3 regions of the Paenibacillus sp. FSL K6-4396 genome follow, and region 2 is predicted to be linked to each of the others. Evidence: predicted binding sites of a transcription regulator. Region 2 holds the regulator's gene; each other region holds the start of a gene.

Region 1 (6,979 bases), 330 kb from region 2:
CGTAAAAGTTGGATTGGAGCTGCACGGTGGATTCTCCGTTCATACTCCAGCAACATTGCTGAGACTGCGTGAAGCAGCAGGTGAAGTGATCGGAGCCAATCTTGACCCAAGTCACATGTGGTGGCAAGGTATTGATCCGGTTCAGGCAATTCACATCTTGGGACGTGAAGGAGCCATCCATCACTTCCATGCAAAAGATACAACAATTGATCCGGTAAACGTGAACAAACACGGTGTAACGGATATGCAGGACTATACCAATATGCTGGATCGGGCTTGGCAGTTCCGCTCGGTTGGTTATGGACATGATAACAAGACTTGGGCAGATATTATGAGTGCCTTGCGTCTGGTCGGATATGATTATGTAGTAAGTATTGAGCACGAAGACGGTCTGATGTCGGTTGAAGAAGGATTCTCTAAAGCCGTGCAAAATCTCCAGCAAGTATTAATCGAAGAACCGCTGGGCGATATGTGGTGGGTTTAGAGCTACACTAGGGGGAAATTGAATATGATCAACGTCACCATTTGGAATGAATTTGTCCATGAGAAAATTCACGATGAAGTAAGGGAAGTCTACCCGGATGGTCTGCATCGAGCACTGGCTGACGGACTTGGCGGCGAAGGCTTTGCTATTCGTACAGCTACACTGGATCAGCCTGAACACGGATTAAGTGATGAAGTGCTGAATTCCACAGATGTGCTCATATGGTGGGGACATATGGCACATGATCGCGTAAGCGATGAGATCTCGCAGAAGGTCGCGCAGCGAGTGCTGAACGGGATGGGAATGATTGTGCTCCATTCAGGTCATTTCTCCAAACCATTCAAAGCGCTGATGGGAACCAGCTGCGATCTGAAGTGGCGTGTAGCTGACGAGCAGGAAATTGTATGGTGTGTTAACCCATCTCATCCGATTGCGGATGGCATCGAAGGCAAGATTGTATTGGAAAAAGAAGAGATGTACGGCGAATTCTTCGATATTCCAGTACCAGATGAACTGGTGTTTGTAAGTAACTTCCAGGGTGGGGAAGTATTCCGGAGCGGATGTACGTTCCGGCGTGGTGAAGGTAAAATCTTTTATTTCCGACCAGGTCATGAGACGTATCCGACCTATTACAAGCCGGAAATATTAAGAGTGATCAGCAATGCTGTTAAATGGGCATATCCTGCCCGCAGTTTTAAGCCGGAATTTGGCAAGAGCGAACCTGTAAGACCATTTGGTGGTGTGCTGGTCTAATTCACTAACTCAATCGTGAAATGGAAATTATAAGTTTCATTCAAAAAGAACCCTTCTCCGAGTCGATGATGACTGTGGCAGTTGGGTTCTTTTTGGGTAAGATAGTACTATGGGGAAGTTATACGATATTTCCCATGGTTACGACGCAGCGTGTAATGTATACTGGGATGTATGATCCATTTTGGATGTTATGCTTCTAAAATTTAAACTTTTTAGTTGCAGGCGTTTTCTTTGAAGCTTAAATATGTTATTATGAAATATACTAACAAAATGTAAGTTGATTTGAGTGATCTCTAAAGAGGTGATTAATGTGGAAGGTCAAGACTTGCGGATGTGTCCGCGTTTCGAGACGGCGTTTTCTTTTTTGGGCAAGCGCTGGAATGGTTTAATTATTCAAACGTTGATGAGTGGTTCGAAGCGATTCAAGGATATCTCCAATCTGATTCCATCCATGAGTGATAAGATGTTATCCGAACGGATGAAAGATCTGGAGAGTGAAGGTATTCTGGTTCGTCACGTCTATCCCGAGACGCCAGTTCGTATTGAATATGAACTGACGGAAAAAGGTAGAGCGCTCCAGCCCGTCATGAATCAAATTCAAGACTGGGCTGAGCAGTGGGTTGACTAACGTATAAGCATCACCCACTTTTGTTACATGAATGACATAGACTCCTGATTTCCGTGGAAATCAGGGGTTTTTGTCTTAAGTATTAGGTTGATCGGCGTTTTTCTCTTGGGCTATGCACATGTTGTCATGAGTTGTAGTATAATCTATAGAAAATGGCCACAGACGGCCGGAGCGAAGGAGGCCCACTTGTCATGAGAGAAGAAAGCTTATCCCGTGAAGTACGCTACGGCAAAGAAGATATTGCAGAACTTGAGAGCGCATCCATTCAGGTCCATCTAATTTATAAAAAAGCTGCGGAGTTGTTCAAGCGCACAGCATATTCCCGTTCAATTAAGGATGATCTTGCCGAAGTGAATACGCATTCTGTGAACAGCGATGGTCCGAGATTAGCTCCGGCGGTGCTGCAAAAATGGATTCAAACGTCCAGGGGCTGGAAGTGTATCGGATGTGAGCTGGGACAACCTGATTCAACGACTTCTCAGATGGAAGAAACCATCCATGGTAAGCGGTTGGTTCTGGATGTGGGAGAAGGTCGGCTGGTTCAGGCAGAAATGCTGATTCAGGCGGTTGTTTGGTCACAATATGAGAAGATTCGAATGTTTGCACCATGGCTGGGTGATGAACCCTTTTACAGCGTGCAGGAACTGGATGTCATTGCCCGTTATATTGTGCCTACCTATTTTTCGGAACGACCTTTGCATGAGCAAGGGAAGGTGTTCAAGGTACATCAACAATATGGGCAGATTCCGTTGTATCAGGAGTATGTAGACGCACCTTCATGCTGCGTGCAGGTGGACGGTGGATTGCTTGAAGGGCGATTGCTGACAGGTGTATACGTATCTGAGGAGCAGTTCTTTGGGCTTAATCCATATCTGAAAGATGGCGATGGAGGACGGACATATATGCAGGCTAGTGTCCAGTGATAACGTAACCAATGAGAACATAAAAATGATATCGATTGGAGAGCCTGTGTGCAGGCTCTCTTTGTTGTATAAGCCCTCTCTGGAGGGCACGCGCAATAAAAGTAACGGCTTTGACACTTTTTTTTGCCGAAGGTTGTGCCATAATAGAGGTTATGGACAACAGGGTGAATGATTTTACGCAGGGTGGTGTTACCTACATGATGAAGAAAATCCCCGGTTACATAGGTATATGTTTGCTCCTACTGGCGATCTTGGCTGGTTGTAGTGAGACACAGCCTTCTGAGCAGCCAATTGTCAAAGAGACAGAAACAGCGAATACAATCACAGTGGCTGTAGATGGCAGTACGTTTTTGCCTGATGCAACAAAGTCCATTAAGCGAGATTTTAGTGAGGGTTTGACACTCAAAAAAGCATTACTCAATAGCGGACTGGTCGATTTTACGGCAGATGGCAAACGGATTCAATCCGTCGGTGAAGTTTCTCTGGATTCTTCGCTTAGCTGGGCTGTCAAATTGAATGGCAAGGATATTGAGCAGGAAGATTGGGACATGGAACTTCATGCCAAAGATGAAGTGATCATTTACGTGAAAGCCGCTGACAGTGAGGGGGATGGCGTTGCATATCAGACAACGTTACTCAAGGTTAGCGGTGGAAACATTATGCCAACCCTTAATCGTCAATATGCCGGCGTCTACGTTCAAGAGTGCACAGTTCGTGATGTGTTGAAGTCCAGCGGCATTGTAAGAATGTCGGAGAATAACAAATTTGTTGTTTCGGTCGAGAATGTTACGCCTCGTATGAATGAGCGATGGGTCATTATGGTGAATGACAAAGAATTAATGGAAAATGGTCTGGACATGAAATTGAATCCACGTGATGCGGTAAAGCTTGAATTGACCAATGCATCCTAAGTATACCAAGAAGCCCAATCTCTTTTTAGAGAACTGGGCTTTTTTTCATTAAATATATAAGCAACATCCGATTAGCATAGTCAAATATTAAATACGACAGATCTCGTTCGGGCAAAGTTCACAGTGACAGATTCCTTGCAGCATCTTCAGATCTTTGATGACAATCATGCCATTGTCATATTCAATCCCATCTTTCTTACGCAGGTCGCTTAACATGCGGTTTACACTTTCACGAGTGGCTCCAATCATATTGGACAGGTCCGTGTGGGTAATTTTTTTGTGAATAATGACATGCTCTCCATGCGGCTCACCATACGAATTCGACAACCGAATGAGGGTGGAGCAAAGTGCACCCGGTTTGCCATATAACATGAGATCCCGGAATTTGGTCTGTGTCAACCGGTGGTGGATGCCCATCCATTTCATAAAGTCGATCGCAAAGTCACAATGCTGGCAGATTAACATCTCCAGGTCTTTATGCTCCAGTACACCGATCTCACTATCCTCCAGCACTTCCGCTGAGAAGCTGTGTTTAGAGCCAAAAAAGGGATCAGCCTGCCCAATCATATCACCGGACTGATACATGTACATGATTAGTTCCTTGCCTTCATCCGTGGATTTGGTGATCTGTGCACGGCCCCGTTTCATATAATAAAGTTTGTCAGAGACGTCTCCTTCCCAGTACAGATGTGTACCTTCCGGATAGGTTCTATCTTTCATGGTAACCAGCAAATGGTTGAAATTCGCTTCCGAGAAACAATTGGTATTGCCGCGCTTTTCCAGTACAGTTGTTAGTTCTGTCATAAGTCTATCTCCCCTTTATGTCCATCGGACGACCTTCTGTAGTTTCCAGTAGTCTCCGAGGTTTGCCGCAAACCGTTGCCGTCCTGATCAGGGTCATCTCGGCCGGGAGGAAGGACGGTACAAATTGCGGTGGTTCAATTTTTAAGTTCAGTATATACCTAATCTTACCGTTTGAGGGGGAAGGAAAGGGGGCAAAAATGACGAAATTTCAAACATTGTGATAAAATTCACTTTTAGTGGAGAGGATGAATTTTACAGCCCTATATTTTAAATAGGAAGTGAAAATGGTCGTATGAAGGACACTACAAAACTTAAATTAAATTTGTTATACTTTGTGAAAAAAATCACATAATTAAGTTTATTGTCATGTTACGATGTGAATGTAAACGAGAGAGACAAACTAATACGAACCTTTAGGAGGATGAGGGAGATGGCTGTAAAGAACGAAGTCGCCCCAGCAAAAGAACCGACAGCAGGTCAGTATATTCAAACGTTAATCGACAAAGCGAATAAAGCACACGCCGCATTCATGAAGATGGACCAGAAGCAGATTGACCGGATTGTGCAAGCGATGGCGCTTGCGGGTCTGGATAAACACATGATGCTCGCCAAGATGGCCGTAGAAGAAACAGGCCGCGGAGTGTATGAGGATAAAATCACCAAAAATATATTTGCAACAGAATATGTGTACCACAGCATCAAGTATGACAAAACCGTAGGTGTGATTGAAGATAACGAGTATGAAAGCTTCCAGAAAATTGCGGAGCCGGTCGGCATTATCATGGGGATTACACCAGTTACCAATCCAACATCAACGACGATGTTTAAAGCATTGATTTCCATCAAGACGCGTAACCCGATCATCTTTGGTTTCCACCCATCTGCACAGAATTGTAGCCGGGAAGCTGCCAAAATCCTGCTGGAAGCGGCTGTGAAACATGGTGCACCAGCAGATTGTATTCAATGGATTGATGATCCTTCCATGGATCGTACAAACGAACTGATGAATCACAATGATGTGGCTCTCATTCTGGCAACAGGCGGATCAGGCATGGTACGTGCAGCGTACAGCTGTGGTAAACCTGCACTGGGCGTAGGACCAGGTAACGTACCTTGTTTCATCGAGAAAAGCGCGGATATCAATCAGGCAGTAACGGATTTGATCCTGTCCAAGTCTTTCGACAACGGCATGATCTGTGCTTCCGAGCAAGCGGTCATCATTGAAGAACCGATCTTTGATCAAGTGAAGAAAAAAATGATTGCAAATGGCTGTTACTTTGTTAACAAAGATGAAGCAGCAAAATTGACAGCAGGTGCGATTAATGCCGAGAAATGTGCGGTGAACCCGGCGATTGTTGGTCAATCTGCGGTGAGCATTGCGAAGTTGTGCGGAATTGAAGTTCCAGCAGGCACCAAAATTCTCGTGGCCGAGATTGAAGGGGTAGGTACGAAATTCCCATTGTCGGCTGAGAAATTAAGTCCGGTACTCGCTTGTTACAAAGTTAAAACGGCAGCAGAGGGAATTGAACGTGCAGCAGAAGTGGTTGCTTTTGGCGGCATGGGTCACTCCTCGGTTATCCATTCCACAAATGAAGAAGTGATTGGCAAATTCGCAGATCGTCTGCAAACTGGACGGATTATTGTGAACTCACCATCCACACACGGTGCCATCGGGGATATCTACAACACAAATATGCCATCATTGACACTGGGATGCGGATCATACGGACGTAACTCGACTTCTTCTAACGTAACCGCTGTGAACTTAATCAATGTGAAAAGGGTGGCTCGCCGTACCGTGAATATGCAATGGTTCAAAGTGCCGAACAAAGTCTACTTCGAAAAAGGGGCAACACAGTATCTTGCCAAAATGCCTGATATCACACGTGTGGCGATTATTACGGATGCCATGATGGTGAAACTTGGATATGTTGAAAAGGTAGAACACTATCTGCGTCAACGCCAAATGCCAGTAGCGATCGAAGTATTCTCCGATGTTGAGCCAGATCCATCCACAACAACAGTAGATCGCGGAACCGAAATGATGCGCCGCTTCCAACCAGACTGCATTATCGCACTCGGCGGTGGATCACCGATGGATGCTGCCAAAGCCATGTGGTTGTTCTATGAATATCCAGACACGGACTTCAACGATCTGAAACAAAAATTCATGGATATCCGCAAACGGATCTACAAATATCCACGTCTCGGCGTAAAAGCGAAATTTGTAGCGATCCCAACCACATCAGGTACAGGTTCTGAAGTAACATCGTTCGCGGTTATTACGGATAAAAATCAAGGTAACACCAAATATCCATTGGCAGATTATGAGCTGACACCAGACGTAGCGATTGTCGATCCGGAGTTCGTATACTCCCTGCCTAGAACAGCCGTTGCCGATACAGGTATGGACGTACTGACTCATGCGATTGAAGCTTATGTATCTGTTATGGCAAATGATTACACGGATGGACTT
Region 2 (6,979 bases):
CACTCCAAATTATTTACGGATGTGAAAGCCGCGCATCAGCTGCTGCCAGCCTATGAGAGTCTTGTGATCGATGAAGCACATCATCTGGAGGATGTCGCTGGTAAACATCTTGGAATGCATATGAAATATTTCACCTTGGTTCATACACTGACCCGCCTGTTTAAAGACAGTCGTAATGGACAGCTGCCTATGCTTCGTTCGCAGTTATCCGGGCATGAAAATTCGGTGCAATGGGGTTCCATGGTGGATCAGATGTTCCCGCTCGCTCTTGAAGTTAAGGAGCTGTGGGATCGTATGAGTGATGCCTTGTTCGGTCTGTTGCCTGAACGAAGTGATGCTTCACCGGGAGAGACGGGGCAATTTTCCCTGCGTCTGAAAGCTTCTCAGAAACCTGCAAAATGGCAGGAGTTGCAGGATCTGGAGAACCAGATCTATGTGACTCTGGGCGATTTGGTTCGCAAAGGGGACAAATTGCTGCTTGAAGTGAAAGAGGATCAGGATGATTATCAATCGGATAGTCTGATTACGGACATTACAGGATTGCTGAAAGATCTGACCACATTGAAGGAGAATCTGCGTTTCTTCATGCGTATGGATGATGCCAAAACGGTGTACTGGATGGAAGCCAGTGGTCAATTCCGCAGCAAATCTCTCCAGCTGTATGCTGTACCTGTAGATGTCAGTGCACAACTTAAGGATTTATTTTTTGATAAAAAGAAAAGTGTTGTGCTTACATCGGCTACGCTTTCGGTAGATAAATCATTCCAGTTCATGATTGAACAGCTTGGCTTGCAGGAAGCTTCCGAGAATAATCGGTTGTTAACGTCGATGCTGCCATCACCTTTCAACTATCGCGATCAGGCACTTCTGGTGATTCCGCGTGATTTCCCGAGTGTGAAGGGTAGTGTGGGTGATGCGCACTTTGTTAATATGCTGGTGCAATCACTTGCAGAGACGGCAATTGCCACGCGTGGACGCATGATGGTTCTGTTTACTTCATACAAGATGTTGCGACAGGTCTATGATCCGCTGAAGGAGGCGCTATCTGGTAACGACATCTCGTTGCTTGGGCAAGGCGTTGACAGTGGAAGCCGCTCTAAGCTGACTCGCAGGTTCCAAGATGCCAAAGCTACGGTACTTCTGGGTACAAGCAGCTTCTGGGAGGGTGTAGATATCCCGGGAGAGGCGCTAACCTGTCTCGCTATTGTGCGACTGCCTTTCCAGCCACCGAATCATCCGTTGGTGGAAGCCAAGAGTGAGTTGCTTCAGGAACAGAAGAAAAATCCATTCATGAAACTGTCCGTGCCGCAAGCGGTCATTCGTTTCAAGCAGGGATTTGGCCGGTTGGTGCGTACAGCGAAGGACAGAGGAATTGTCATTGTTTATGATACACGGGTGATTGAAGCGTACTATGGTAAATTCTTTTTATATTCATTACCTGGTCCCAAAATGGAGCATATGCTCACGGAGCAAATGGTTCCACGAATTACCGAGTGGTTAGAAAAACCTGTTAATGAACAAGAATAATGGTTGTTTTGTTCGTTATATCATTGCATGAGACTATCGTTTGGCGTTAAACTTTATTAGATATTTCCGTATCCGATTAAAGCAGTTGCACGTAAGAACTTATAACCTAAATTACAAGGAGCATTCTGTATAAAATGTCATGTTTATCTTTGAGTTTATACAGAATGCTCATCTTTTCATCTATTATTTTATCGTGGCCTTGGTAAGGGGGAGCAAGAATGAAATCGGATAAAATTTCGGAAGCGGTGGTACGACGTCTGCCTGTATACTTGCGTTATTTGAACGAGTTACATCAGCGTGAGGTGGCTACTGTTTCTTCTCAAGAGCTTGGACAGAGGCTGGATCTGAATCCGGCCCAAATTCGTAAAGACCTGGCTTACTTCGGTGATTTTGGTCGTAAAGGGATCGGGTATGATGTATCCTATTTGATCGAGAAAATTCGTCACATTCTCAAAATCGATCAGCAAATTAATGTAGCTCTGGTAGGAGCGGGTAATCTCGGTCAAGCCTTGTCCAACTACAATGCATATCTGAAAGACAACATGAAGATTGTTGCTGTATTTGATGCATATGGACCGAAGATTGGTAGTCAAATTAACAGTTTGACGGTAAAACCAATGAATGAATTGACGGAAGCGGTTAAAACAGAAAACATCCGCATCGGAATTATCACGGTTCCGGATACGGAAGCCCAAAATGTAGCCGATCAGCTTATTGAATCCGGAATCGAAGCGATTCTTAATTTTGCACCAACCATTCTAAAAACACCGCCGCATATCCGCATTCACCATGCTGACTTTACAACGGATCTGCTTAGTTTGGCCTATTACTTGGAGACTGGAAAGGACGACGAGGAAGATGACAACAAATAGATGGGTAATTCACAACGGCAAATTTGCCGTTAATGAAGGTGGCACAACATGGAACGTGGTTCAAGGATACATGGTTGTCGAGGATGACAAGATTGTGCATATTGGTGAGACATTGCCGGATGGAGACAAAAATTGTACCAAAGTGGATGGAAAAGGACTGTTCTTCCTGCCGGGTCTGATCAATACGCATGGTCATGCAGCAATGTCGTTGCTCAGAGGGCACGGAGATGATCTTGCGTTGCAAGTATGGTTGCAGGAAAAAATGTGGCCGATGGAAGCGAAAATGACTTCACAAGACGTATATTGGGGAACTTCGCTATCGGTGCTTGAAATGTTGAAAGGCGGAACTACAGCTTTCCTGGACATGTACGATCACATGGATCAAGTTGCCAAAGTTGTGGAGCAATCCGGCGTTAGAGCAGCACTGGCACGTGGTGTAATCGGGCTGTGCTCGGAAGAAGAGCAACTGCGGAAACTGGAGGAGTCGGCAGCGTTTGCACGTGAGTGGAATGGACAGGCAGATGGTCGCATTACAACTGTAATCTCGCCACACGCCCCATATACATGCCCTCCTGACTACATAGAGAAGCTTGTGCAGGTCGCGAACGACCTGAACCTTCCTCTCCATACACATATGTCTGAAACGCTTCGTGAAGTGGAGCAGAACGTGGCTGATTATGGACTGCGTCCTGTGGCACATCTGGAGAAACTGGGCTTTTTCTCACGTCCATCCCTGGTTGCACATGCTGTGCATCTGAATGACGAAGAGATTGAGATTCTGGCCCGTCATGATGTGGCTGTATCCCATAACCCGGGAAGTAACCTGAAACTTGCTTCCGGTGTTGCGCGGGTACCAGCGTTACTGAAAGCAGGAGTTACCGTGTCACTCGGAACAGACGGACCGGCAAGCAACAACAACCTGGATATGTTCGAGGAAATGAGACTGGCTGCATTGATCCACAAAGGTGTATCTGGTGACCCGACGGCTGTGCCAGCAGGCGAAGCGTTACTCCTCGGAACGTCATACGGTGCCAAATCCATTTTCTTGAACAATACCGGAGCACTTGAGGTCGGCATGAAGGCTGATTTTATCGCTCTTGACATTGAACAGGCACATTTCTATCCACATACAGACCTGATCTCACATACGATCTACTCGGCTTCTGCCAAAGATGTTGAGCACGTATGGGTGGATGGAAAACAAGTGGTCAAACACGGCGAATGTCTGACGCTGGATGAAGAACGCATTTTGCGTGAGGCTCAATTGGCATTTGATGGTCTGCTTGCTCGTAAATTGCAGGACAGAGCATCATAGGGAAAGGAAGTTCGACTTTTGAAGAAAAAAAAGAAGTGGATATGGATTTCGCTGCTTGCACTGGTTCTGATTCTGTTTGGACTTCAGCGTTATTACGTCTATGTCACGCAGGACCAGCGTAAGGAAGAAGCTCTCGCTATACAGGCAGCACAGAAGCAACTGGGCATTACATCCTATGATGAATTGCGCAAGTACATCTGGGGAGATAAAGAAGGCTCAGACAACATCTACTGGACCCTGATCGGCAAAAATAAGGATAACCAGGATGTTATGGTCTGGGTTAAATTCGATGCAAACAATGAACCGGCTAAGGGTGCAAACGCTGTACACAGTGAGCTGCTGCAGAATGGCATGTCCGAAGCGCAGATCCGCAATCGCTTCAGTTCTGAAGTTCCTGCCGGCGAGATTAAACGAATCATGCCCGGAGTTGTGAATGGAATATATGTGTGGCAAGTGTATTATAAAGACGGTACGCATAACCACTATCGCTTTTATCGTTTTAGCAATGGAGAACAGGTGGACCTGGTCTACACACTCCCGAACAGCTAGTACAAATAGAGTGACATAACTAGAGAATTAGAGAAATGAAAGAACCGGCAGACGGATATCCGACTGAACCGGTTCTTTGTGTTGCCTGTAAACATTTTTGATTTAAATAGTTAAAATTAATAATTTATTCATATTTTCGCCTTCGAAAATGTATATACGATGTGATATACTCAGTTATGTACTCAAAGTTACATTCAAAACAAATAATCCTGTCGAAATTATCGCAGGAGTCAATGTGCACATATTCGTATATACCAATAAGCCAGTAGGTTGGGCCAAAATCTGGGAGGGGTAATTCACTTGAAGCTAAAAGTATTGCCTATTGCTTTAACTGCCGTCATTTCAGCCGTTGTGTTGTTTGGAGGTTGGTTTGTATATCGTCAGGTGGTTGTGCAGAATCCGATTGAAAAAATGGTAACCCAGTACGATGGAGTCAATGACGTTCAATTAACTATTAACCGCAATGACGTACAATTGAAACTGGATCTGCAACCGGATGTTGATTTGGGCAGACTGGTACAATATATTCACAAAGAAGGACAGACGGTGATTGGTTCACGCTCGTTAAAGCTGGATGTTGTGGATCATTCCAACGAGGCGCTTGAGAACTGGTGGGGTGATGCCATGTTTACCGTAGCCCAGGCGATGGAGAACAAGCAGTACACCGAGATTACACCAACGTTGTCGAAGATGGCGACGAACGGGATTAAAGTGAATACAGCTATGGATGACAACAATGTATATGTCAGTCTCAGTGACGGAGATGCCAGCAAGTTTATTATTCTGCCGCGTGTGCCCGGTCAGATAGGAGTGTGGCCTAATGCCTAAATGGACAAAAGAAGTTGCCATCGGATTTTTTCCTGTGTTGATTATTTTCCTTGCGTTTACTGGTGTTAATATTGTTCCGATTCTTATTGCGGCGGCGGTTGTCGGTGGTCTGCTGTTCATGATGCAAATGCGCGGCGGGATTACAGTAGGCGCTGCACAGGAACGTAAACGGAAGAAGAAAGGACCTTCGAAGCTTACTTTTGAAGAAATTGGAGGTCAGGACAGTGCCAAGCAGGAATTGCGTGAAGCACTTGACTTTCTCATCAAACATGAAGAAATTCGGAAGTTCGGAATTCGTCCGTTAAAAGGGATCTTGCTGACGGGCCCTCCAGGGACAGGGAAAACGTTGATGGCCAAGGCTGCTGCCCATTACACAGATTCTGTATTTGTAGCAGCATCGGGTAGTGAGTTCGTGGAAATGTATGTTGGTGTGGGTGCCAGCAGAATTCGGGATTTATTCAAGGATGCGAGAACCCGTGCTACCAAGGAAAATAAGGAAAATGCCATTATATTTATCGATGAGATTGATGTCATCGGGGGTAAACGTGAAGGTGGTCAACAGCGCGAGTATGATCAGACTCTGAATCAGCTCTTGACGGAGATGGATGGAATTTATTCTTCTGAGACACCTCGAATTCTGGTTATAGCTGCAACGAACCGCAAAGAAATGCTGGATAGTGCCCTGACACGTCCGGGACGTTTTGACCGTCACATTCAAGTGGACTTGCCCGACAAAAAGGGCAGAAAGCACATTCTTGAACTGCATGCGGTGAACAAACCTCTGATGGAGGAAGTTAATCTGGAGAAGACAGCCGAGGAATCATATGGGTTTTCCGGTGCGCAGCTTGAAAGTGTTATGAACGAAGCAGCAATATACGCCATGCGGGACGGGCTGTTACACATTGAACAACGGCACTTGTCCCTGGCTATTGATAAAGTCATGATGGGTGAGAAGACGGACCGTGAGTCCAGTGTGGAAGAGAAGAAAAGGGTTGCCATTCATGAATTGGGACATGCCATTATGGCTGAACTCGTTCGTCCAGGCAGTGTTAGTCAGGTGGCACTTAGTCCGCGTGGTCAGGCGCTGGGATATGTACGTCACAACCCGCAACAGGAACAGTTCCTCTATACGAAGCGTTTCCTGGAAGAGCAGATCATGATTGCACTCGGAGGAGCCGCTGCGGAGGAAATGTACTACGGTGGACGCTCCACTGGGTCACGCAATGACTTTGATCAGGCAACGAATGTCGTACAGACCATGATGGCTTCGGGATTGACTTCACTTGGTATTGTGAACATGGATATGGTTACAACCGAAGAACTCATGCGGGAGAATAAATTGATTCTGCAAGATCTGATGGAACAGACAAAGCGGTTGCTTGAAGAACAACGGACAATTTTCGACAATTCACTGGACATCTTGATTCGTGAGGAAGTTTTGTCTGGCGAGCAATTTCGTTGTCAATTTCGTGACAGTGCCCTTCTACCAGCATAATTTATTTATGCTGGTTATTTTTTTTTACATTTCACTCGTGCTAAGATATTATTATATGTTGGGTCGAAATTTGTAATTTTCGGCGAACAGGGTACAATAGAGAAATAGAGAACCGAAAGGATGGAGCAGAACCATGTTTTTCAAAAAAATAGGAGTTGTCGGCGGCGGTACGATGGGACAAGGTATTTCCCAGATGCTCGCAGCCAAAGGACTTGATGTGCTTCTCGTGGAGCACACAACACAAAAGCTGGATCATGCCTATGACATGATCGAAACCAATCTGGATAAACAACTGGAGAAATGGGCGATTACAAAAGCGGAGAAGAAATTGATTCTTTCCCGTATTACCAAGGTAGCTCATTTAGCTGAACTTGGAACTTGCGACATGGTCAT
Region 3 (6,979 bases), 2.3 Mb from region 2:
AAAGGCAATTGCAATCACTGCTCCAGTCATACCAAAAGCCCAGCCTTCACGCTTCTGACGAACAAAGTATGCCGCAAGTGCAAGCGCGACTGCGCCAAGTACAACCATGATCCAAAGAGCCCAGCCCCGTACGGCGAACACATCCGTCATGAAATACGTCATTAACGCGTAAACAGCGAGTAGTGCAGCCAGCGGCAGCATCAATTTTTGTGCTGTCTTCAAGGCACGCTCTCTTAGATCACCAACTGTTCGTAGTGATGCAAACAGCAATCCATGAACGAGACACAACAGCGTTACGCTCAAGCCACCAATCACGGTGTACGGATTAACAATATCGAGGAATCCTGCACGCAACTGCATCTCCCCATCAATGGGCAGACCCTTCATGAACGTGGCAAAGACTACGCCGAACAGGAAAGGCAGGAGAGCGCTGGATACCACAATGATGATATCCCATGTTTTGCGCCAGCGCTGCTGTTTCATTTTACTGCGGAATTCGAAGGCAACCCCGCGACCAATCAAGCCGAGTAACACGACCACAAGCGGCAGGTAGAAACCACTGAACATCGTGGCATACCAGTGCGGGAAGGCAGCAAACATTGCGCCCCCTGCTGTAATCAGCCATACTTCGTTACCATCCCAGAACGGACCAATCGAGTTGATCAGGGTCCGGCGTTCACGATCCGTTTTGGCAATAATGCCTGTAGACATCCCCACACCAAAATCAAAACCTTCCAAAAAGAAGAAACCAACAAACAATACGGCAATCAGCAAAAACCACAACTCACTTAGTGACAACGGAATAACCTCCATCCACGCCGAACGGATCGGCCGATTCATCGTGATCTTCCGGCTTATCGACCGCAAATGGTCCTGCCTTGATCTCACGTACGAACAGGTATACCATCACGATACCAAGAACCGTATACGCGGCTGTGAACGCAATCGTGGAGAACAGGATCATTCCTGCGGATACGTTCGGTGAGACCCCGGCCTCGGTGGTCATATAACCAAATACCGTCCATGGCTGTCTTCCAACCTCGGTCATGATCCAACCTGATGTATTGGCGATAAACGGCAGGGAGATGGCAAATACCATCAGACGCATAAACCACTTTCCAGCGACCTCCAGCTTCTTGCGCACAGCCAGAAACGTACCGTACAGAGCCAGCACAATCATCAAACCACCCGCTGCGATCATAATACGGAAACTCCAGAACGTTGTCCGTACCGGCGGGATGTAGTCCCCCGGTCCATACGTCTGCTGATACTCAGCATTCAGTTCCTTCATGCCTTTGACACTACCGGAGAACTTGCTGTAGGACAGGTAACTGAGCAATCCAGGGATTTTGATCTCACCCGTACTCTCCTGTTTATCCGGATCGATAAAAGCGACCACCGTCCATGGTGCCGGATCTTCTGTCGTTGTCCATGTGCCTTCACTGGCTGCCATCTTCATCGGCTGTGTCTCCACGAGATATTGAGCCTGGAAGTGTCCAGAGAAAGCTACACCAAATGAAGAAACAAGAGCGATAATGATCGCGATATTAAACGATTTGCGGAAGATCTCCACATCCTGCTTCTTCATTAATTTGTAGGCACTGATCCCGGTTACAACAAAGGCCCCTGTCATCAATGCCCCAAAAATCGTATGTGGGAACTCGACGAGCAACTGACCATTCGTGATGAGTGCAAAGAAATCATTCATCTCGGCTCGGCCGTTGTTAATCTCAAACCCGACCGGATGCTGCATAAATGAATTGGCTGCCAGAATCCACAGCGCGGACAGGAATGTGCCGACAAACACCAGCCAGATGCAGGCCAGGTGCACTTTTTTGGACAAACGATCCCATCCAAATATCCACAAACCAATAAATGTAGACTCCATAAAAAACGCCAGTAGCGCTTCAATAGCCAGTGGCGCACCGAACACGTCCCCGACAAATCGGGAGTACTCGGACCAGTTCATACCGAACTGAAACTCTTGCAAAATACCTGTGACTACCCCGACGGCAAAGTTAATCAGGAACAGCTTGCCCCAGAACTTCGCCATCGTTTTGTAGATTTCCTTACCCTTAACAACGTACAACGTCTCCATGATTGCAACCAACAGTACAAGACCGATGGATAGCGGGACAAAAAAGAAATGGAAAATCGTTGTAAGTGCATATTGGATACGCGATAACATAATCGGATCCATACCGTTACCCCTTCTTTCTGTTCACTTCGCAGTATGCGTATCTGGCATTGAAGCTGCACCTTCGCTGTCTGTCCGCCAAATACGTTGATGAACGTATTGTGCCAGATTCCCTATTTTATACATGTGATAATTATCACAATCTCCGTCTCCAGAGCAAAAAAAAGTGATCCTGGTCACACAAAAGATAAAAATCAGCCTATTGTAGTGCGAATTCAAATATCTTTTTTTCAGTATCGAGAACGTGGAATGAAGCCAAAATGGAGGATTGGAGCTTAGGGAAGCTCTATAATGGCTTGCCTACTTCATCTATTCATGGAAGATACTCATGTTTGGGACGGAATGCCCATATGTTAGTCTCAGGCATATCATGCGAAGTACCGTGAGGGCTTTACATATGAAGTGAAAGCATGAAGTACATGCAGAACGAATGACGCGCCATATTACAGTCAAGGTGAGGTGAACGATTCATGGAAAAACCTGCGCCATTACCAGGTGAAGACTCCGAAGTCAGCCTGAATAAGGCCAGTACAACACAGTCCCCGGTCCGATATGTTCTCTTCCCCCGCAAAGGGGGCTGGTCATCCTTTCCCTATCCCGATATTGCTGCACTGCTGTCGATCGAGGGAGAGGTCTACTACGTCAGCAGCCTGACGCAAACAGAAGATGTACCTCCAGCCATTACCGTCATCTCCCTCCCTGAAGCCGAGCAGCTATTGCTGAAACCTCGCACCGTAGCCGTAGTCGCCCATCCCTACTGGCTAATAGCTACGGCTTCGCTGGAGCCTGAGCTATGTATTGCCCTGCTCCCTGAGCCTGCTGGAAACGAAGCAGAATCTCCGCTATGGGAGAGCAGTATTTCCAAACTGGTCGGCATCGCCGATCTGGTCGGCACATCCTCCGAAACACGTTATATGAAGCTGCTTTTCCAAGGCGTACGTGCCATCTGGCTGGGCGGTGAAGACCCTGCACCTGCAGGTACGATGCAAAAAGATGATCTCGAAGTCCCTCTCCGGGACTACGAACTGTTCTTCCTGCATGCGCTGCGGCAGATCCTGTCAGGCACTCCGGATAGCGTCACCCTGCTTCAATGCAGTGTACGTGCCGACTTCTACCGACAGCTCCGAGCCAAAGCAGGTGCACATGAGACGATATCCTTTTTGCTGGCAGCCTATGAGTACTTGCTTGAAGATCCGCGGTCTATCAATTCACTTCAAGAGGCATTCTCCCATGCGGTATTGAATGGTCGCGGTGACTGTGTAGTCTCCCACTATAGATTCCTGTCTGCCATTCATGCCCGGGCCGGACAGTTGGAGGACGCCCTGCGGGTGTATGGAATTAGTGCAGCCGATGAACAAGAACGGCATCATTATGAACAGTTATGTCGCTGGCTTGAGGCGGGAGAAGATCAACTTGTACGAGCGGAAGTACTGCGTATGAACGATGATTACGGAAATGCCCTGCGTATCCTTGACGAACTTGGCGGAGAAACCGCGAGACATTGGAAATTCCGCATCTACCAGGAGACTGGACGCGTGGAAGAGGCACTGGCGCTGGTGCATGCAGTCGATATTCAGGATGATGCCAGTCGCCGGGACTATCAGCAATTATCCGGCAGTGCGCTGGCACTGCGAGGGGAACGACACGGGGCAGTCCGACATTTCCTTGAGACAGCACTGGAGGATGAAGATGCGCTGGCCCGGATTGTCGAGCTGGAGCTGTTGGATCATGCCGTACAGCAATTGCTTGGGGAGGTGCCATGATGCTGGACCCGAAGAAGCGCAGGCAACAGTTGAATGGACCGATGGTGCACAGGAATATCCGAACCGAAACTACTTACACGCCAACCGAAATAGTCGATCGAACACATACAGACGCATTGGAAAGTGGAGATCATCCCCCGGATCATGTACAACCAACGCAGGACATCCGAAGCCAAGTGCATCACTGGAATGATTCACAAGGTCAGGCAGAACAGAATGCTGCTGTATCACAAGAGGAAACGAGTGTATTCAAAGAACCCTTCTCCATTCGTCGGGTTCGCAAAAGCAAAGGTAACAAGCTCACCGCCATGCTCCAGGTTCGCAATGAACGTGGCCGATACCTGGAAGAAGTATTGCATGATCTGAGTGAGTTCGTGGATGAGATCGTCATTGTGGACGATGCCAGCACAGACGGAACACCGGATATATGTAAATCCTACCCTAAGGTGGTCCGTCTGGAAGTACTGGAGAAACCGCTGTTCGCTGAGGAATGGCGTCTTCGCAACACTTTGTGGCAAGCGGCTGCGGGAACATGTCCCGACTGGTTGCTCTCAGTTGATGCGGATGAGCTGTACAGCTCAGAAGCCAAGAAAGCCATCCGCACGCTGATTAATCAGGAGTATGCGGACTGGTTTGCATTCCGTTTCTACGACATGTGGGGTGGCCGGACCCACTACCGGGAAGATGATCTCTGGTCTCTGCACAAACGGCATACCGCTTCACTTGTACGATATATGCCTGGATATCCTTATTTCTATCCACAACAGAATCATCATGTTCCCCGCCTTCCCTTGTCCTGCACGGTATTGCCTGGGGTCAGCACGGAATTGAAGGTTCAGCATCTCGGATGGGCAGGCAGTCTGGAGGACCGGGTTCGTAAATATTTGCGTTACAAGCGCATTGATCCCAGCGGTGAGTGGGGCAATCTTGCACATTACGAGTCTATTCTCGATCCGGAACCTCGGCTGATTCCCTGGAAGGAGGGACCGTGAGATGGGCGTGGTGAGTATTCTGACACATAGTTTCACCGACGGGTACAACCGGGAATTCGGTCGTGTATTTGGTGGTGGACTGGAACGCTATATTCTGGAACTGTGCAGTGTCATCCGTGGACTCGGGCATATTCCCGAAGTTCATCAACTGTCCTATTTTGAAGCATTCCAGACTCGGACGGAGCAGATTGACGTATTTGGTTATTCGTATGACATGGATAATGTACCGGAAGCCTTTGACCGGATGGCAGCCGCAGCGCGCGGCCCAGTGATCTATGCCAGCTGTCTGTGGCAACCCATCACCTACAAACCCGGCAGTCTTGGCATCTGTCACGGCATTAACTGGGATCGTCCCGGACTGTCACTGGAGACCAAACAACAAGTCGCGGAACATATTCAACTGGCTCTGGATGGACTCGTGCGCATTGTATCCGTGGATTCTCATTTTCAGACCTTTTGCCGGGCTGCGTGCACCTATACCGATCCAAGACAGGTTGTCCTGATTCCCAACGCAGTGGATACGTCCTATTTCACACCAGCCCCGCCAACACGGACCTTTGAGCAGAAACAGGAAGACGAATGGCTTGTCGCATGGAAGAATGATCTGGCGAGTCATGGAGAAAATGTTGGTGCAGTTATATCAGGGATGAAAGCTGAGGAAAGCCAGGCTGGACCAAGTGGTGATGGAGCGTACAGTGCGAAGGCTAACGGAGATGGAGGTGGGGATACAGACGATCAAGAACGAGAGGAGAAGGGAGCGGTAGATCCCGATTTGGAATTATCAAAACTGGAAACAGCCGAGGTAAATGGCGAAACGTATAGGGTTGCTCGTAACCTCCGAAATGCAACGGATTGGGCTACAGATGTTCTAGCAGAAGCAGATGCTGAATATCAGGTTAATGGTTTGACTCAGGAACAGGTTGAACAGAAAACTATGGATGTCCGCTTGACCTCTCCCCGCCCAATTCGCATTATATATCCGCGTCGAATCAGCATGGAACGGGGTATTATTCCAATGATGCTGGCAGCAGATAAGCTGCTGGGGGCTTTTCCGGATCTGGAGATTGAATTTGCCGGGGAACTGGTTGAAGGAAGTACGGTCGGGAGAGCCTTTCGTTATTGGCATCGTACTCATCCACATGCGGAGCGAATTAACCAGCGCACGTATGATTTCCGGGATATTCGGGAGGCCTACCATCAGGCAGATATCGCCGTAATTCCAACAATATTCTCGGAGGGTACCTCCTATGCCTGTCTGGAAGCGATGAGCTGTGGACTCCCGGTAATTGCCTCCAATGTTGGCGGATTGAATGATCTCATTCAGGATGGTTTTAACGGGCTTTTGGTACCTCCCGGCGAGCAGGAACTAACCGCTGCTCTGGTTCGTCTCGTACAGAATCGGGCCGAGCGAGAACGACTGGGAATCTATGCGCGCGAGACTGCACTGTCCTATGATCTTGCCAGGTGGCGGAGCCGGTGGAGCACGGTGTTGGAATCATTTTTGGCAGAGACAGGATTAAAGGAGGGAATTCGGGGATGATGGATACGCCCAAGGCACCGGAATTCATGGAATCAAGATACATTAGGCAAAGTGACCCTAAAACGGACACATTGGTCTTCCCCCTGCATCCGGCATGGTGGAGCCGTCCCTACGAATATGAATGGGCCCGGCGGTTTGCACGTCCCGACGATGTGGTCCTTGATGCAGCCTGCGGCATCTCCCATCCGTTCAAATTCTGGCTTGCCGAACACTGCCGTGAGGTTCACGCCTGCGATTGGGATGAACGTATTTTGTCTGAAGAGGCGATAAGACTGGATATTGTTTCTGATTTTGGCGAGCAGGCCGCCCATGATCTGCCGGAATCAACTCTCGTCCGATTGCAGCGCGCAAAGGCTAATCTGGCCCAGCTTCCGTATGAGTCGGGTAAGTTTGATCGGGTGTTCTGTATCTCTGTACTGGAGCATCTGGATACAGGCACGATGCTGCGGGCGTTTCGTGAATTCGCTCGGGTGCTGAAACCAAACGG

The links. Region 2 encodes Rex, which represses fermentation and respiration genes when NADH is low (regulators of the CRP and FNR family bind a similar motif). Its sites were predicted from a motif close to TTGTGAAATATTTCACAA; they were not measured.
Region 1: the regulator Rex is predicted to act here: its motif matches at 4,836-4,853, upstream of adhE (bifunctional acetaldehyde-CoA/alcohol dehydrogenase).
Region 3: the regulator Rex is predicted to act here: its motif matches at 2,322-2,339, upstream of MHB85_RS29360 (cytochrome ubiquinol oxidase subunit I).

Annotation. Positions count from the first base shown of each region.
Region 1 covers NZ_JBBOCR010000001.1:4,710,527-4,717,505, reverse strand. Annotated here, with positions in the region: gene MHB85_RS20745 (sugar phosphate isomerase/epimerase family protein) at 1-484, shown strand, start outside; gene MHB85_RS20740 (ThuA domain-containing protein) at 509-1,237, shown strand; gene MHB85_RS20735 (winged helix-turn-helix transcriptional regulator) at 1,569-1,865, shown strand; gene MHB85_RS20730 (hypothetical protein) at 2,057-2,788, shown strand; gene MHB85_RS20725 (hypothetical protein) at 2,941-3,699, shown strand; gene MHB85_RS20720 (Crp/Fnr family transcriptional regulator) at 3,787-4,503, opposite strand; gene adhE (bifunctional acetaldehyde-CoA/alcohol dehydrogenase) at 4,934-6,979, shown strand, end outside.
Region 2 covers NZ_JBBOCR010000001.1:4,375,824-4,382,802, reverse strand. Annotated here, with positions in the region: gene dinG (ATP-dependent DNA helicase DinG) at 1-1,527, shown strand, start outside; gene MHB85_RS18880 (redox-sensing transcriptional repressor Rex) at 1,746-2,399, shown strand; gene MHB85_RS18875 (amidohydrolase) at 2,386-3,714, shown strand; gene MHB85_RS18870 (cell wall elongation regulator TseB-like domain-containing protein) at 3,733-4,263, shown strand; gene MHB85_RS18865 (hypothetical protein) at 4,564-5,091, shown strand; gene MHB85_RS18860 (AAA family ATPase) at 5,084-6,586, shown strand; gene MHB85_RS18855 (3-hydroxyacyl-CoA dehydrogenase family protein) at 6,720-6,979, shown strand, end outside.
Region 3 covers NZ_JBBOCR010000001.1:6,723,193-6,730,171, forward strand. Annotated here, with positions in the region: gene cydB (cytochrome d ubiquinol oxidase subunit II) at 1-840, opposite strand, end outside; gene MHB85_RS29360 (cytochrome ubiquinol oxidase subunit I) at 785-2,200, opposite strand; gene MHB85_RS29365 (tetratricopeptide repeat protein) at 2,668-3,960, shown strand; gene MHB85_RS29370 (glycosyltransferase) at 3,960-4,952, shown strand; gene MHB85_RS29375 (glycosyltransferase family 4 protein) at 4,954-6,492, shown strand; gene MHB85_RS29380 (class I SAM-dependent methyltransferase) at 6,489-6,979, shown strand, end outside.